4 regions of the Glutamicibacter sp. TV12E genome follow, and region 4 is predicted to be linked to each of the others. Evidence: riboswitches for the same ligand, from Rfam matches in the RefSeq annotation. Region 4 holds a riboswitch; each other region holds the start of a gene.
The links. A riboswitch is a leader RNA that binds a small molecule or an ion and turns the genes downstream of it on or off. The one in region 4 is predicted to bind S-adenosylmethionine.

Region 1: another riboswitch for S-adenosylmethionine. It lies ahead of ACT7DV_RS02735 (hypothetical protein); the one in region 4 lies ahead of ACT7DV_RS09240 (OsmC family protein).
Region 2: another riboswitch for S-adenosylmethionine. It lies ahead of ACT7DV_RS04135 (O-acetylhomoserine aminocarboxypropyltransferase/cysteine synthase family protein); the one in region 4 lies ahead of ACT7DV_RS09240 (OsmC family protein).
Region 3: another riboswitch for S-adenosylmethionine. It lies ahead of ACT7DV_RS04080 (acyl-CoA dehydrogenase family protein); the one in region 4 lies ahead of ACT7DV_RS09240 (OsmC family protein).

The regions. Positions count from the first base shown of each region.
Region 1 covers NZ_JBQVVF010000001.1:608,596-612,414, reverse strand. The annotation lists gene ACT7DV_RS02745 (5'-nucleotidase, lipoprotein e(P4) family) at 1-301, shown strand, start outside; gene ACT7DV_RS02740 (VIT1/CCC1 transporter family protein) at 298-1,401, opposite strand; gene ACT7DV_RS02735 (hypothetical protein) at 1,457-1,723, opposite strand; SAM riboswitch class IV at 1,737-1,849, opposite strand; gene ACT7DV_RS02730 (DinB family protein) at 1,922-2,506, opposite strand; gene ACT7DV_RS02725 (helix-turn-helix domain-containing protein) at 2,682-3,245, shown strand; gene ACT7DV_RS02720 (hypothetical protein) at 3,342-3,758, shown strand.
Region 2 covers NZ_JBQVVF010000001.1:908,535-912,353, reverse strand. The annotation lists gene ACT7DV_RS04140 (CoA-binding protein) at 205-699, opposite strand; gene ACT7DV_RS04135 (O-acetylhomoserine aminocarboxypropyltransferase/cysteine synthase family protein) at 699-2,072, opposite strand; SAM riboswitch class I at 2,191-2,285, opposite strand; gene ACT7DV_RS04130 (histidine phosphatase family protein) at 2,397-2,957, shown strand; gene ACT7DV_RS04125 (RNA polymerase sigma factor) at 3,053-3,550, shown strand; gene ACT7DV_RS04120 (methylated-DNA--[protein]-cysteine S-methyltransferase) at 3,547-3,819, shown strand, end outside.
Region 3 covers NZ_JBQVVF010000001.1:895,451-899,269, forward strand. The annotation lists gene ACT7DV_RS04075 (LLM class flavin-dependent oxidoreductase) at 1-791, opposite strand, end outside; gene ACT7DV_RS04080 (acyl-CoA dehydrogenase family protein) at 840-2,180, opposite strand; SAM riboswitch class I at 2,197-2,288, opposite strand; SAM riboswitch class I at 2,556-2,658, shown strand; gene ACT7DV_RS04085 (hypothetical protein) at 2,677-2,928, shown strand; partial or broken gene acs (acetate--CoA ligase) at 2,981-3,819, shown strand, end outside.
Region 4 covers NZ_JBQVVF010000001.1:1,974,142-1,977,960, forward strand. The annotation lists gene ACT7DV_RS09230 (SDR family oxidoreductase) at 1-303, shown strand, start outside; gene ACT7DV_RS09235 (L-idonate 5-dehydrogenase) at 293-1,348, shown strand; gene ACT7DV_RS09240 (OsmC family protein) at 1,428-1,979, opposite strand; SAM riboswitch class IV at 2,010-2,129, opposite strand; gene ACT7DV_RS09245 (DEAD/DEAH box helicase) at 2,265-3,819, shown strand, end outside.

The DNA of each region.
Region 1 (3,819 bases), 1.4 Mb from region 4:
CCTAAAACAGCTGGGGTTGCCACAGGCCAGCAAGGAGCAGGTCTTGCTTCTGGGTCCGCCTAAGCAGGAGCGCCGGGCCGAAGTGCAAAGCGGCCACAAGGTGCTGATGCAGCTGGGCGACACGCTGCACGATTTCGACGAGGATTTCGCCGGTACTCCGTTGGAGCAGCAACGGGGCCTGGTGGAGCAGAACTCGCGGAAGTTCGGCGACGAGTGGATCATCCTGCCGAACCCGACGTACGGATCGTGGTCCACGGCAACGCTGGATGCCTGGGAGGCCGATCCAGAGGTGTGGGACTAGGCGACCTGTACGTCGAAGAGCAGGCCCAGGCAGTAGGTGACCGCTGCGGCGCCCCATCCGATGGCCAGCTGGCGCAGGCCGCGCTTGAGCGGCGAGGCTCCGGAGAGCAGGCCGACGATGGCTCCGGTGATCATCAAGGCGATACCCACCAGGATCACGGAGATGGCCACGGCCGCCAAGCCGCCAAGACCGAAGATATAGGGCAGGATCGGGATGATGGCGCCGGAAGCGAAGAGGCAGAAGGAAGTGGCTGCCGCGCCGGTGGCCGAGCCGAGCTCTTCGTGTTCGCTTTCCAGTTCCTCTGCGCGTTCCTCGGGGTTCAGCGAGAAGGCAGGGTTGCAATCACAGGTGAAAAGCCCCATGCGTTCTGCGGCGCGGTGTTCTGCATCTTCATCGCTCATGCCGCGGGCCTTGTAGATCAGCACCAGCTCGTTGGACGCCAAATCGAGGTTGGGTGCTGCCGTCAGCGTCACCTGGGTGGGCCGCGACGCGGTGAGAAGCTCGCGCTGGGAACGCACGGAGACGAATTCGCCGGCCGCCATGGATAGCGCTCCGGCCAAGAGCCCGGCGATGCCGGAAAAGAGCACGAAGGTGGAGGATACCCCGGTGGCGCCGATGCCCATGATCAGGGCGAGGTTGGAGACCAAGCCGTCATTCGCGCCAAAAACTGCGGCGCGGAAGTTGCCCGAGAGCTGAGCCCGGCCGGCGGTGGCCAGCGCGCGGACTACTTCTTCATGCACCTGTTCGTCGGCGGCCATTTGCGCGGTCGCGTCCTTGTCGTCGCGGTACGGCGAATTGCTCTCGGAACGCTGTGCCATGGCCAGCACGAAGACCGAGCCGAAATTGCGGGCCAAGAAGCGCAAGATCGTGCGGCGCAATGATGGGCGGACAGGCTTGGCGTGTTCTCCCAGCTTGGCCCGCCAGTGCGCCTCATGCCGCGCTTCGGCTTCGGCAAGTCCCAGCAGGATCTGCTTTTCCTGCCCTGATTTCTTCTGGGCCAGGGTGCGGTAGATGGCGCCTTCGGCGACTTCATCGGCCAGGTACTTTCGCCAGCGCTGGACTTGGGCACGGGTAGGTTCGGTTGCTGACTGGTTCGACATCACGAAAACAGCTCTCTTGGCAGGTCGAATTTCTTGGCGAAACTCGGTGAACGGGTCAGCTACCGATTTTAGTAAGGGGATGGAGCGTTGGGAATTTGGCAAGGCTAAAAGCGACGTTGCGCCCCTGCAGTTCCCCTGCGGCGGCAACGCCCAGGAGCAGCTCGGAAGTTTCCGGATCGAAGACCGGGCGGCGTGCGCAGCGGGCCAGGAGCTGTTCCAGCAGAATTGGATCGCCGACGTAGCAAATATGCCAGAGTCCTCGGACCTTGAATTGCACTTGGCCGGTTCGGCGGTCGACGATGGGCAGGACGGAATAGGCCATGTGATGCGCTCTCGCTGTGTTCTTGCCCGAGCACATTGTGTGAACGGACCGCTTCCTCATCCGAACCACCCATGAATCTGGGGTTGGTGCACGGCCAGTCGGAGCTTGGCGCCGTGTCTCGTGAAGCAACACTTGCGATACTACCGCCTGCGCTCCCCGCGATGAAGACCCGTTCCGTAATATGACCTGGCCCCCTGGCTACCGGTGGTCATCACCCATGGCGAGGCGGTTGATCGAGTCGAACTGCTGGGCCCATTGCGCTGCGGAATAGTCCGGGAGGTTGGGCGCTTCGGGGCGCAAGCCGGTGAAGCCATCAAGCTGTTCGCGCACGATGTCGAGGTGGCCGGCGTGCCGGGAGGTTTCCGCGATCATGTGCACCATGAGATGTTCCAGCGTGGTGTGCCGGCGGCGGATCCACCAGGGCACTTCAACCGGTGCGCTGAGCGGCAAAGCCCTGATGCCAGCATCCGAGAAGGCAGTTGACTCCCGGTATAACTCGATAATTTCGCTGGCGCTGAAGCGGGCCGGCGGCAGGAAGTCGGCCTGCGGATCATCGGCATCCAGAAGCTCTTGGATATAGGGGTCATCCACTGCACGGCCGAGGCATTGGGCAAAATACCCGTACTCGGTGATGGCCAGGTGGTGGACGACGCCGAGGATGTGCGTTCCGGTGGGCGTCAGCGGCTTGCGTGCCAGCAGGCCGCTCAGCCCCTGGGCCTTGTAGATGACTGCTTCGCGCGCGTCGGAGAGATATTCGTGGAGCAGTTCCTTGCTGTGATCCATGATCAGAGTCTAGCCAGCGTGCAGGGATCCGGAGCGCGGAACGTGCGGGACACGGCATATTTGCAGGACTCGCGCTATGCTCTGTTTACTATTGGTAAACTTGCCGCCGGAGCCTTTTCGGTACGCCCGTTTGGCTGCTGGCGTGCCACAACAAGCGAAGTGATGGAGCGAAAGCATGAAGACCCTGCCCGTGGAATCAAGCGGTGCTGCGATCAATATCGGATCGCGGTTGCGCGGGGTGCGCCAGCGGCAGCGAATGACCATCGACCAGGTCGCTGAGCTGTCTGGGCTGACCAAGGGCTTCCTCTCGCGTGTTGAGCGCGATCTCACCAGCCCCTCGGTCTCGACGCTGCTGAAATTGTGCGAGGTGCTCGGCATCGAGGTGGGCACGCTATTTGAAGTGCCCGAAACCATGCTGGTGCGGCTGGAAGAAGCGCCGCGGGTGTCGCTGGGCGGGGAGGGGATCACCGAGCAGCTGGTGACGCCGCGCGGCGAGAAGCGCGTGCAGATGATCCGAGCCGAAATCGCTCCCAAGGGCTCTGGCGAAGCCGAGTTGTATTCGGTGGACTGCGAGTTGGAAGTGCTCCATGTGATCGCCGGAAAATTCACCCTCGTGCTGCCCGAGCAGCGTGTTGAGCTCCAGGCCGGGGACACCATGAGCTTTCCTGGGCGCGAGCCGCACAGCTGGGAAAACGAGTCCGATGAGGCCGCCCTGGTGACCTGGACCTTGATCCTCTAGCTTCAAGCGCTCCTTTTCGTTGCGGTGCTGTGGAGCGCGTATTCTAAAATGGTGTGCTCGGTGTGCGCACACAGTGCGGTGATCGATGGGAGTGGCGTGAGGACTAGCGAGGATACTGGCGCACGGGATCAGCTTCGCTGCATCAGCTGGTGGGCTTCGGTGCTTGTCGGCCTTCTTGCCGGCACAACCCTGACGTGGATCCGCACGCAGCGCAATTTCTTTTTCATCGGAGCGGTCATTATCGCGGTGGTGATTGTGGTGCTCGGCCTGCGGACCATTCGGCGGCGGGCCCGCTTTCCGCAAATGGCGCAGGCGCGCGTTTCGTGGCTATACGCCCTCTGGGCCATCATTCTCATGATCCTGGTCGGGCCACTGCAACTGGTCTACGTAGCCGATGACCTCTCCGAGCTCATGCTCAAGTCACTGATCCTGTCCGCCGGATTCTGCGTGGCGATCCATGAAATCGATCGTTCGCTGGTCAATGCCAGCAAAAAGGACTTCCGCGACGCCTAGGGTCCCGGCGACCATGCCGCTGCGCCAGCCAGCTGGTCCAGTGGTCTAGCTCCCTATCTTG
Region 2 (3,819 bases), 1.1 Mb from region 4:
CCGAGAAAATCAGCTTTAAATAGTTTGCCTTGGCTGTCCCCGGACGTTCAATAGTGGCAGTTAAGGGGTGCACGGCATATCAACGCCCAACTTGATGTGCGTGCCCGACGGCATGGGGAGCAATTCGCTGAATCCCCTTGCAAACCGCAAGTAGCGGGCAACCATAAAGGTTGTCCGCCACTTGAATCAGCTGCCTGGGATCGCCTAGGCGAGCACCTGGCGCTTTGAGGAAATCACCCCGGTGTTGAACCCGGCCAGGCGCAGGCCGCCGTGGAAGCGGGCGTGCTCGATCTTCACGCAGCGGTCCATCACGACATTCATGCCCGCAGCCTCGGCACGGCGGGCCACGTCCTCATGCCAGGATCCCAGCTGCAGCCAGAGGGTCTTCGCCCCCACGGCCAAGGCCTCATCCAACACGGATGGCAGGTCATCGTGCTTGCGGAAGACCTCCACGAGATCCGGTGTCTCCGGCAGATCAGCGAGGGATTTGTACACCGGCTGGCCCAGGATCTCATCGAGCACCGGGTTGATGAAGTACACCTTGTACTTGGATGAGGACAGCAGGTAGGTCGCTACGAAGTAGCTGGCCCGCGATGGCTTGTTGGAGGCTCCCACGATGGCGATGGACTTGGTTTCGCGCAGGATGTTCAGCCGTTGCGCGGCTCCCGGGCCTTCCCAGGTGCGGTCGGTGGTGCTCATTAGTTGGCTCCCTTCGGTGCTGCAGGAATGGCGCACGCCGCGCCATCATAGGCGGGTTCCGCAAATTCATTGGCGGAGCCAGAGGCCGTTTCCTGGGAGGCGGCCAACGCCTGGTCCAGATCCCAGAGGATGTCTTCGACATCTTCCAGGCCTACCGACAGCCGGATCAGATCTTCGGGTACGCCAGCGGCGATCAACTGGCCTGCGCTGAGCTGCTGGTGGGTGGTGGAAGCAGGGTGCAGCACCAGGGTGCGGGCATCGCCGATATTGGCCAAGTGGCTGGCCAGCTGCAGGGCTTCGATGAACTTGGAGCCGGCTTCGCGCCCGCCCTTCACGCCAAAGCTGAACACTGAACCGACGCCCATGGGCAGAAGTTCCTTGGCATGGGCATGCTGCGGGTGGGATTCCAGGCCGGCGTAGTTCACGTAGGTGACCCGTGGATCTGCCTCCAGCCAGGCAGCGACCTGCTTGGCATTGGCCAGATGGTTGTCCATGCGCTGGGGCAGGGTTTCCAGGCCCTGCAAGAGCTGGAACGCCGACTGGGCCGGCAGGGCTGGACCGAAGTCGCGCAGCTGCTCGCTGCGCAGCTTGGTGAGGAAGCCGTATTCGCCGAAGTTGGCCCACCAGGAAACGTTGCCGTAGCTGGCCACCGGTTCAGTCATCGCGGGGAACTTGCCGTTGCCCCAGTCGAACTTCCCGGACTCGACCACTACGCCGCCGAGGGTGGTGCCGTGGCCGCCGATGAACTTGGTTGCCGAGTGGATGACGATATCCGCCCCGTGCTCGATGGGACGCAGGATATACGGGGGAGTGAGCGTGGAGTCGACGACCAGGGGAATCAGGTGGCGGTGGGCCACCTCGGCCAGGCCGTTCAAGTCCGCGATGTCACCCGAGGGGTTGGCTACCACTTCGGTGTACACGGCCTTGGTGTTTTCCTGGATGGCAGCTTCGAAGTCGGCGGGGTCGTTGGAATCGATGAAGGTGGTGTTGATGCCGAAGCGGCGCAGTGAAACATCAAGCTGGGTAATGGTTCCTCCGTAGAGCTTCGAGGAGGCCACAATGTGGTCGCCGGCCTGGGCCAGGGCCGCGAAGGTGACGAACTCGGCGGCCATGCCGGAGCCGGTGGCTACAGCGCCGATGCCGCCTTCCAGGGAGGCCATGCGCTCTTCGAAAGCCGCTACGGTCGGGTTGCCGATGCGCGAATAGATATTGCCGTATTTCTGCAGCGCGAAGAGGTTGGCCGCGTCGTCGGCGTCCTTGAAGACAAATGAGGTGCTCTGATAGATGGGCACTGCACGGGCGCCGTGCTCTGCATCGGGGGTGCCACCGGCGTGCAATGCGCGGGTGCGGAATCCAAACTTGTGATCTGCCATGTTGGCTTACGACTCCTTGTCGATGGGGTTTTCGCGCTTCACCGGCGGGCGGTGGTGCGATCGAGGCAGGAATCCCGGAATCAATGTCGCAACTTGTTGTGGTTAAACAAGATAAGCGGCTGCATCGTTTCTGGCGGTAGCACCGTAACCACCGGATGTGGCAGGTTGCTGCGGCGTCAACGAACCAGATCTCTCAGCCGCTCGGGATGGTGTAACAATCTTCGCAACATGACCGTTCATGACCTAACTATGAGTCTTAACGTTGCGTATCGGACGTAATGCCGGAGATTCTTCGATCACCGCGCACGGCGGTACGCTTGAGCCATGGATACTGCGCTGGTATTGATCAGACACGGGCTGACCGATTGGAATCTGGCCGGCCGCCTTCAGGGGCGCACCGACATTCCGCTGAACGACACCGGACGCGAACAAGCTCGCGGTGTAGGGCGCGACCTTCAAGGCCAGGGGTTCTCCCTGGTGCTGGCATCCCCGCTGGGCCGAGCGCAGGAAACGGCCGCGCTGATTGCCCAGGAGCTGGACATCGAGACCGGCCGTCCCGTCCCGGAATTGATTGAACGCGGTTTCGGACCGCTCGAAGGCCGGATCATGGCCCAGGTGAGCGACGAGGAATCAGCCTTGGTCCAAGACCAGTTGGAGCCAATTGACGAGATTTTGCGCAGGGCGATTCCTGCGTTGATCGACCTGTCGAATGAGCATGCGGGCAGGAAGGTGGCAGTGGTCAGCCATGGAGCCACCATGCGCGCCATTCGTGATGCCCTGGCCGGAACCAAGCTGCCCCGCGGCGTAGACAATGGCGAAGCCATCGAGATTGATATCCAGCGCCTGCGCCAGCTGGCTGAGGGACTGGACCCGGTGAGCTGCTAGGCGCTCAAGATTTTTCCAATCGGCACCTCACATTTTTGCTCCGCGATACGTTTACATGGTGAATGCCCGTAAAGGTGCCGACCTTCAGGAGAGCCATGCAAGTGCCGTTTGAGCGGATAGTCCAGGATTACGGGCTGAACGTCCTTCGCGTTTGCCGCGCCCTGCTAGATGAGCATCGCGCCCAGGACGCCTGGTCCGAGACTTTCCTCTCCGCGCTCAAGGCCTATCCGCAGCTTGCCGAGGACGCCAATGTACTGGCCTGGCTGGTCCGCATTGCAAGGAACAAGGCCATCGATGAGCTGCGCAAGAACAAGCCGGAGTTCCTTCTCGACCATCAACAGTGGGACCAGATTGATGGCGAGCCGCAACCAGCACTGCAACTGGAGAATCTCCAGCTCTGGCAGGAAGTAGGAAGGCTCCCCGAGAAGCAGCGGCTGGTGGTCGGCTACAGATATCTGGGCGGACTGAACTATGCCCAGATTGCCCAAATGGTGTCCGGCACTGAAGCCGCCGCGCGGAGAGCAGGCAGCGACGGGCTCAAGAATCTTCGCCGATTGCTCGACGACGACACATTGTGGCAGGAGAAATCATGACTAATGCACCGACCAACTCTTCAGCAACCGGAGAAGAGGCCCAAATTTTGGAACAACTCGGGATCGAGCTGCGGGCCAAGGCGCAGGCCGTAGATCTTGTCGATATTTCCTACCGCGTAGTTGATAGCCCGGTAGGGTCTTTGCTGCTGGCCAGCACCCCAGCCGGCCTGGTGCGGGTAGCTTTTGAAACAGAGGACCATGAGAAGATTCTCCAGGTGCTCGCCCAGAAGCTCAGCCCGCGCATCCTCAAGGACCCCGCGCGCCTGGAC
Region 3 (3,819 bases), 1.1 Mb from region 4:
CGGATCTTGGTGACGGTGGCCTTGAGGATTTCCCGGGTCGGGCTGGTGACAAATACCGCTTCAGCGTTTTCCGAGGCGAACTTGATCCCGCGCGAAGAAGCGCCGGCCTGATAAATCACCGGAGTGCGCTGGGTGGATGGCTCGGTGATGGCAATGCCAGGCACCTTGAAATACTTGCCTTCGTGATCGATGCTGTGCACCTTGGACGGATCCGTGTAGATCCCGGTTTCCTTGTTGTTCTGCACGGCGTCGTCTTCCCACGAGCCTTCGAGCAGCTTGTAGACGACCTCGAGGTACTCGTCGGCGTGGTTGTAGCGCTCGTCGTGCTCCATCTGGTCCTCCTGCCCCATGTTCCGGGCAGCTGATGGCAGGTAGCCGGTCACCACATTCCAGCCGACTCGGCCGTTGGTCAAGTGGTCCAGGGTGGCCAGGCGGCGGGCGAAAGCATAAGGGTGCTCGTAGGCGGTGCCCGCGGTGACGCCGAAACCGAGGTTCTCGGTGACCGCGGCCATGGCGGAGACCAGCATCATCGGGTCATTGACCGGTGCCTGGGCGCCGGAGCGCAGCGGGGACTCATTGGTGCCGTTGAAAACATCGTAGGTGCCCAGCACATCGGCGATGAACAGGCCGTCGAACTTGCCCTTTTCCAATACCTTGGCCAGGTGGGTCCAGTAGCCGATGGTGTTGTAGGTCGAGGCCTTGTCATCCGGGTGGCGCCACAGGCCCGGCGACTGGTGCACGACGCAGTTCATGTCGAATGCATTGAAGAGAATTTCGCGCTGCTGGCTCATTGATGTTCCCCTTGCCATGGTTGGGTAGTGAAGTTAATTAGTCGGCGTTCAGGCGCCATAGGCTCTATGGTTGCTGTCCTCGCCAGTGACCGAGAGGCGTTGCGGCTGGACCGCATTGATCTCGTAGTCCCCCACAATGCGTGCCTTGTAAATGGCCGGGTTGTGGGTGGCGATGGTCCGGGCATTGCGCCAGTGGCGATCCAGGTTGCAGATGACGCTGGTCGAAGAGGCGCCCAGCCCGTCGAAGAGCTTGCTGGTGGCACCGATGACCAGCGGCTGGACGATGGTTTGCGCCCGGTTGGCGGCCAGCTCGCAAACCGCATAGCGTTCTTCGTCATTCAATCCCGGGTCTACCAGGGCTGCCTCGACTTCAAGGACGGCACCGATCACCACCGAGTCCGCGGCGAAGGACTCCGCGGAGACTTCGCCGACCAGTTGCAGGACCTGCGGCTCGCGGTGGACCGGAACACCGGTGCCTGTGGTGAAGATGCGGGTGCGATTCTGCACCGATAGGCGCAGGTCATTCAAGGCCGCCCGGGCGATACCTGCTTGCACGGCCATGAGCACCAGCTGGAAGATCGCCGCTTCGGAGTCGTTGCTCTGCTGCGGCATGAACGAGTCCACCGGAACCTGGTGGAATTCCGTGGTGCCGGTGCCGGTGAGTCCCTGGCCGAAGCCATCCCAGTCATCGAGGATCTTGACGCCGCTGTGCTGCGTGGAAACCACCGCGATCTGCCGCCCGGACAGTTCGGGATGCGCCACGGCCACAGTGGTCCAGTCGGCAAAAATGGTGCCTGTGCAGTAGTACTTTTCACCGTCCACCAGCCAGCGGCCATCGACTTGGCTGGCCTTGGTGTTCAAGGAGCCCAGGGCGTTGCCGCCGCGTTCAGTATAGGCATTGCCGACGATCTGGCCGGCTGCGATGCGCCCGATCCACTTGCTGCGCAGCTCTTGATCCTCAAGGAGCAGCACGTTTTCCACGAAGGCGATATGCGCGCGCCACAGCTGGCCGACATGCGAGTCGGCTTCAGAAAGCTCGATGAGCAAGCGGAATACGTCAACCAGGCGCGCGCCGTACCCGCCCTGGGCCACGGGGATGCGCAGTGCGCCGAAGCGTTCACGGTTGAGCAGGCCCACCTGTTCAAAGGGCAGGACGCGGTTGCGATCGCGGTCCTTGGCGGTGCTGGCGATTTGCGCGAAGACCGGGCGGAAGATTTCAGCCAGCCGGTCGTATTGCTCATCTGCGCCGGGGCCGGGAGTGACCTTGAGCAGTTGCCGGGTGGGAAGCTGCTCCTCGAAGTCGTCTAGCCCCATGGCGCTCGCCTGCGAAGGATCGCTGAGCTGGTTGAAGTCCAAACCGCTGGTGTTCGGCGACTCGCCAAATGACATTAGAAGTCCTCAATTCTTTCCATCGGTCCTGGCGGTAGCACCGTCCCGCTCTTCGGGTGGTTGCTGCGGCGTCGTCGAGCCAGATCTCTCAGCCGCTCTGGATGGGTTGTCATTCATTTGTAGCCGTAACAAACCGGTGCTTCCAAGCCGCGAAGTCACATTTCGACCTTGGGAGGCTCCGGGATGACCGGCAGGTTGAACAGCTAATGGTGCATCATGCCGAAGATGAATTGCCCATATTCGCCCATTATCGATCAAACGGGCATTCAATGAAATAAATTACGAAATATCCCGCGCATGTGGTGCAGTTATCGAAGATTTTTCATGTTACGCAAGATTTGCATTCAATTCCTTCGAAACCCTGTAATAGACGTGTAACCATCCCGGGCGGCCGAGAGATCTGGCTCAGTGACGCCGCAGCAACCACCTATGGAGGACACATCCCAAAGGCCGGTGCTACCGCCAGGACCGATGGAGATGATCATGGCACTGTGCTTTGCGCAGCCTCGAGTGCAAGACCCGGCCCCCCGCATCCATGGTGCTGGATGTCGGCCCCGTCAATTTCTGGCGCAAATTTGCCACCACGGCACAGCGCCGTTCCGCGCTTTCAGGCTCGCAGCCACAACGGGCAATGGGCAAAGACCGGCAATTCGCCTCGGCCAAGAACCTCCAGGGCACAAGCGACAGCTGGCCTTCTTCGGTCAACTTGCCGATGCCCTGCTCGCTATCGCCGAGCGCCGCGCCATAAAAGCCCCGGGCCCGATGGCGCCAACTATCAAGTACCAAATCAGCCCCCGAATAGAAACACCAAGGAATACTCTGTAATGACCATCGAATCGGCACCAACCTCTGCATTTGCCTCGGAGGAAGCACGCCAGGCATTCTGGGACGAAGCGGCACGCCTCCTTGATTGGGACACCAGTTGGCATACCACCAGCCAGATCCTCCCAGCTGACCCGGAAGCCAAGCGCGGACCGCAGATCTCCTGGTACCTGGGCGGCAAGCTCAATGCTGCTGTGAACTGCGCCGACCGGCATGTGGCCGCCGGCCGCGGAGACAAGGTCGCACTGTATTTCGAAGGCGAACCCGGCGACCGGGTGGCCGTCACCTACAAGAACCTGCAAGAACGCATCAGCCAGGCCGCCCACGCCTTGGAATCCATGGGCGTAGTCAAGGGCGACCGCGTGGTCATCTACCTGCCGGTCCTCATCGAAACCGTCGTCATTACGCTGGCCTGCGCCCGCATCGGAGCCATCCACTCGCTGGTCTTCGGCGGCTTCTCCGCCGAAGCATTGAAGTTCCGCGTGGAAGACACGAAGGCCAAGGTGCTGGTGACCACCGATGGCCAATTCCGCCGAGGCACTTCGGTTCCGGTCAAGGACAATGCCGATGAAGCCGTCTCCGGCGAGAATGAAATAGAGAAGGTGCTGGTCATCCGGCGCACCGGCGATGAGATCCCGTGGACCGAAGGCCGCGATGTCTGGTGGCACGACGTTGTCGACATCCAGCCCATCGAACATAAGGCGCAGTTCTTCGACTCCGAAACTCCGCTGTTCATCATGTACACCTCCGGAACCACCGGACAGCCCAAGGGCCTGGTGCACACCACCGGTGGCTACCTGACCCAGGCTGCCGCCAG
Region 4 (3,819 bases):
ATCTCCGCCTACACCGCAGCCAAGGGCGGCCTGCGCAACCTCACCCGCGCCATGACCGCCGAGTGGGCTGGCGCAGGTCTGCAGATCAACGGCATCGCCCCGGGCTACATCCACACCGAGATGACCCAGAACCTGGTGGACGACGAGAAGTTCAACTCGTGGATCCTCGGACGCACGCCGGCCGCCCGCTGGGGCACCGTCGAGGACCTGGCCGGCCCGGCCGTCTGGCTGGCATCCGACGGGTCCAACTATGTGAACGGGCAAACCATTTTCATCGACGGAGGCATGAGCGTTGTCGTCTAGCAGCCTTTCCACCAAGACCCTGGCCGTGGTCGCCCACGCCGCCGGGGACCTGCGCATCGAGCAGATCGATGTGCCAGCTCCGAAGACCGACCAAGCGCGCATCGCCATCGCCTACGGCGGCATCTGCGGATCGGACCTGCACTACTGGAGCCATGGCGCCGCCGGGGAATCCATCCTCAAGGCGCCCATGGTGCTCGGACACGAGATTGTGGGAACCGTCATCGAAGCCGCCGCCGATGGCAGCGGACCAGCCGCCGGAACCAAGATCGCCGTGCACCCGGCAACCCCCGGGGACACCGGGGAACCATACCCGGCAGATCGCCCGAACCTTTCCCCGGGCTGCACCTACCTCGGCTCGGCCGCCCGCTACCCGCATACCGAGGGCGCTTTTGCCCGTGAAGTGAACCTGCCAACGCGCATGCTGCGCGAACTGCCTGGGGGACTCTCGCTGCGCGACGCCGCACTGGCCGAACCGGCAGCGGTGGCGTGGCATGCAGTCTCGCGTGCCGGAGATGTCTCAGGCAAAAAGGCCCTTGTCATTGGCGCCGGCCCCATCGGCGCGCTCGCGGTGGCAGTGCTCAAGCGTGGCGGTGCCAGCGAGATCATCGCAGTGGATATGCACGAGAAGCCACTGGCCATCGCCCGGGAACTGGGCGCCACCTCCACCCTGCGCGCCGATGACCAAGAGGCCATCGCCAAAGTCAACGCGGATGTGGTGATCGAGGCCAGCGGCAACTACCGCGGCTTGGCATCAGCGGTCCGCGGTGCGGTGCGCGGCGGGCGCGTCGTCATGGTCGGATTGCTGCCCTCTGGCGAACAGCCTGCGCTGATTTCACTGGCTATCACTCGGGAACTGGAACTAGTCGGATCCTTCCGCTTCAACGGCGAAATCGATCAGGTGCTCGAAGCCCTGGCCGACGGCTCCCTGCAGATCGGGGCAGCCGTCACCCATGAGTTCCCGGTAGCCGATGGACTTGAAGCCTTTGAAACCGCCAAGGACTCCTCGACCTCGGGCAAGGTGCTGCTCAACTTCCTGGAACAGTAGTTTTCCCTAGGTGCAAAGTGCACTGTGGCGGCCATTAATATCAATGGCCGCCACAGTGCATTGCTGTATCCAGCTTGGGCTAGCTGGCTTCGATCAGCTGCACCGAGGTGGTTACCGGCACCGGGTTGGCGAAGAGGTCAAGCACCGGGCAGTGTGCATCTACTGCCTGGCGCAATTCCTCGTAGCGTTCGGCGGATTCCGGGCCAGCAATCTGCACCTTCAGATCCACCGAAGAGAATCCGGGGCGGATGGAAGGATCGATGCCGAAGAGCCCGCGGACGTCGAGCTGCCCGTCGGCGGTGATCTGGACATCGTCAACCTGGATTCCCAGGTTCTCAGCGTAGAGCCGATAGACCACTACCTGGCAGGAGACCAAGGCCGCCAACGCGTATTCCACTGGGCTGGCCGCGATGTCGCTGCCACCGAGCGCTGCCGGTTCGTCCACGGTGAAGGTGTGCTTGCCGGCGCGGATATTGCTGGCAACCGAATCAAAGCCTTCGCCCTGGACCGTAAAGGTCAACGCGGCGCTATGCGGTACGGCGGAAATCCGTTCGCCCCAACCTGCACCTGCTTCTTGAAGGCGCTGTGAACGGTCCTCGGCTACTGAGAGTTTTGCTGTTGCGTGAGACATGGGGGAGTCATCCCCTTTCTGGCGCAGGGGCGCCATCGTTTACGATCTTGGATTTCAAGATGCGTCGAATCGTCACCTGGGGCACCCCGCACAATGGCTCAAGGGTTGCCGTCCACTCAGCCAGGGCCTTGATGAGCGGAACTCGTGATTCAGTAGTTCCTTTTTATCCGCTAACAGCGGGCTCGGTAAAGTATCCACTTAACGTTTCGTCATGGCTGTCTTGTCCCTATACATCGATAGGATGGAGGGTAGCAATCCGCTCTAACGCACTACTTTTGGATGGCGATGATGGAATTCCAGCTGAACTTTGGCTCTCTGGACTTATTGGTGTCTGACGATGAACTTCGTGCTGGACGGATGTATCACAAAGCGGGTCTCGTTCAAGACGTTGACCGATACCAAAGGGTTGGCAGTTCAGGCGTCACCGGCCTGGTCGCAGGTCTCGAAGTGGTGGCGAATTTCCACATTGCGGGGGATCGCATTGAATTTGAAGGATTTTGCTCAGGGCATCCTTCCGAAAATAGCTGCGCAGAGGTGGCGGCTTTACTCCTAGAGGTCCTCAGTGACGAGGATGATCCACTGATCGTTTCTGACGTCGAATCGGACCCATACGCGTGGCGTCGCAATGCAGTACCTCAGTGGGAGCGAAACCTTAACCGACTGTTGCCGGTGCCCCAGGACGAAATAGACATTATTGAAGAACCTTTGGGGCTGATCCTGAAGATTCTCAGAACGCCTCGGTATGGTGGCGACGACCTGCTGACTCTTCAAGCGCGCCCAGCTAAGCGGGGAAGCAAGAGTCCTTGGGTGCAGTCCGGTGTGAGCTGGAAATCAGTAGCCTTTGACGAACATTTCCCTAGGGAACAGCGCCGAGCCGTAATTGAACTGAACCGTATGCGAGAGCACGCAGAAAAGCAGAAGTATGGCCATTTCTGGGAAGCCAAGGACTGGATTTCCTTGATGGAAGTGCCCGGCAAGGACTTGATAGCCGCATTTGGAGAGCTTCGGGACGCTGGCGTAGCGATCATCAACGGTGCTACTTCGGGCAAAGCTGAAGTGAACTTCAGCGAGGTACAGGCTCAGGCCTACCTGGATATGCGTCGCGGCGAGAACGGGTTGACGGTAGAAGGCATCCTCAGAGGACCTGAAGAGGAGCACACTCACTTATTGCCTATCGGCAACCCGCCAACTCTTTTGGCGTATTCGTCGAAACCGCTGGAGAAATCCAAGGACTGGGGACTAGCCGAATTTGCCGAGCCCGTTTCGGGCGAGCTGGCGACCTTTATCGCTTCTGGTGTGCAGTTCATTCCGTCAACCGACATCCAACGATTCGAAGATTCTCACCTGGATCGCATGAGGGCATTGGCACCTCTGAAAAGCGCTAACGTTTCTTACGACATTCCCGAGCCTCCTCGCCCGGTGTTGCGGCTGCGAGTTTCCAGCACTGCCGAAACGGTGAACCTGCACTATTCGTGGAAGTACGCGCCTAAAGCGACCAAGCAGCGCAGCGTCGAAAAAGAGATCCTGGCTTCAATCAAGGACAAATTGGGTGACGACTCGGCGTTGGGTCAGGTGAACTCCCAGGGGATTTACGAGGATCGTGAATTGACCATCGATGAGTCCATCGACTTCATGGTCTACACCCTGCCGTTACTTGAAGAGCACCCAGATATTCTCATCGAAGCGCAGAATCAGCTGCCTAGATATCGGATCCTTGATACGCCGGCAACAGTCTCTATCGAGGCAGGTGAAAACTCCGGCGACTGGTTTGATCTAACGGTCGAAGTCACCATCGATGACATCAAGGTGCCCTTCGCGTTGTTGCTGGCAGCACTCACTC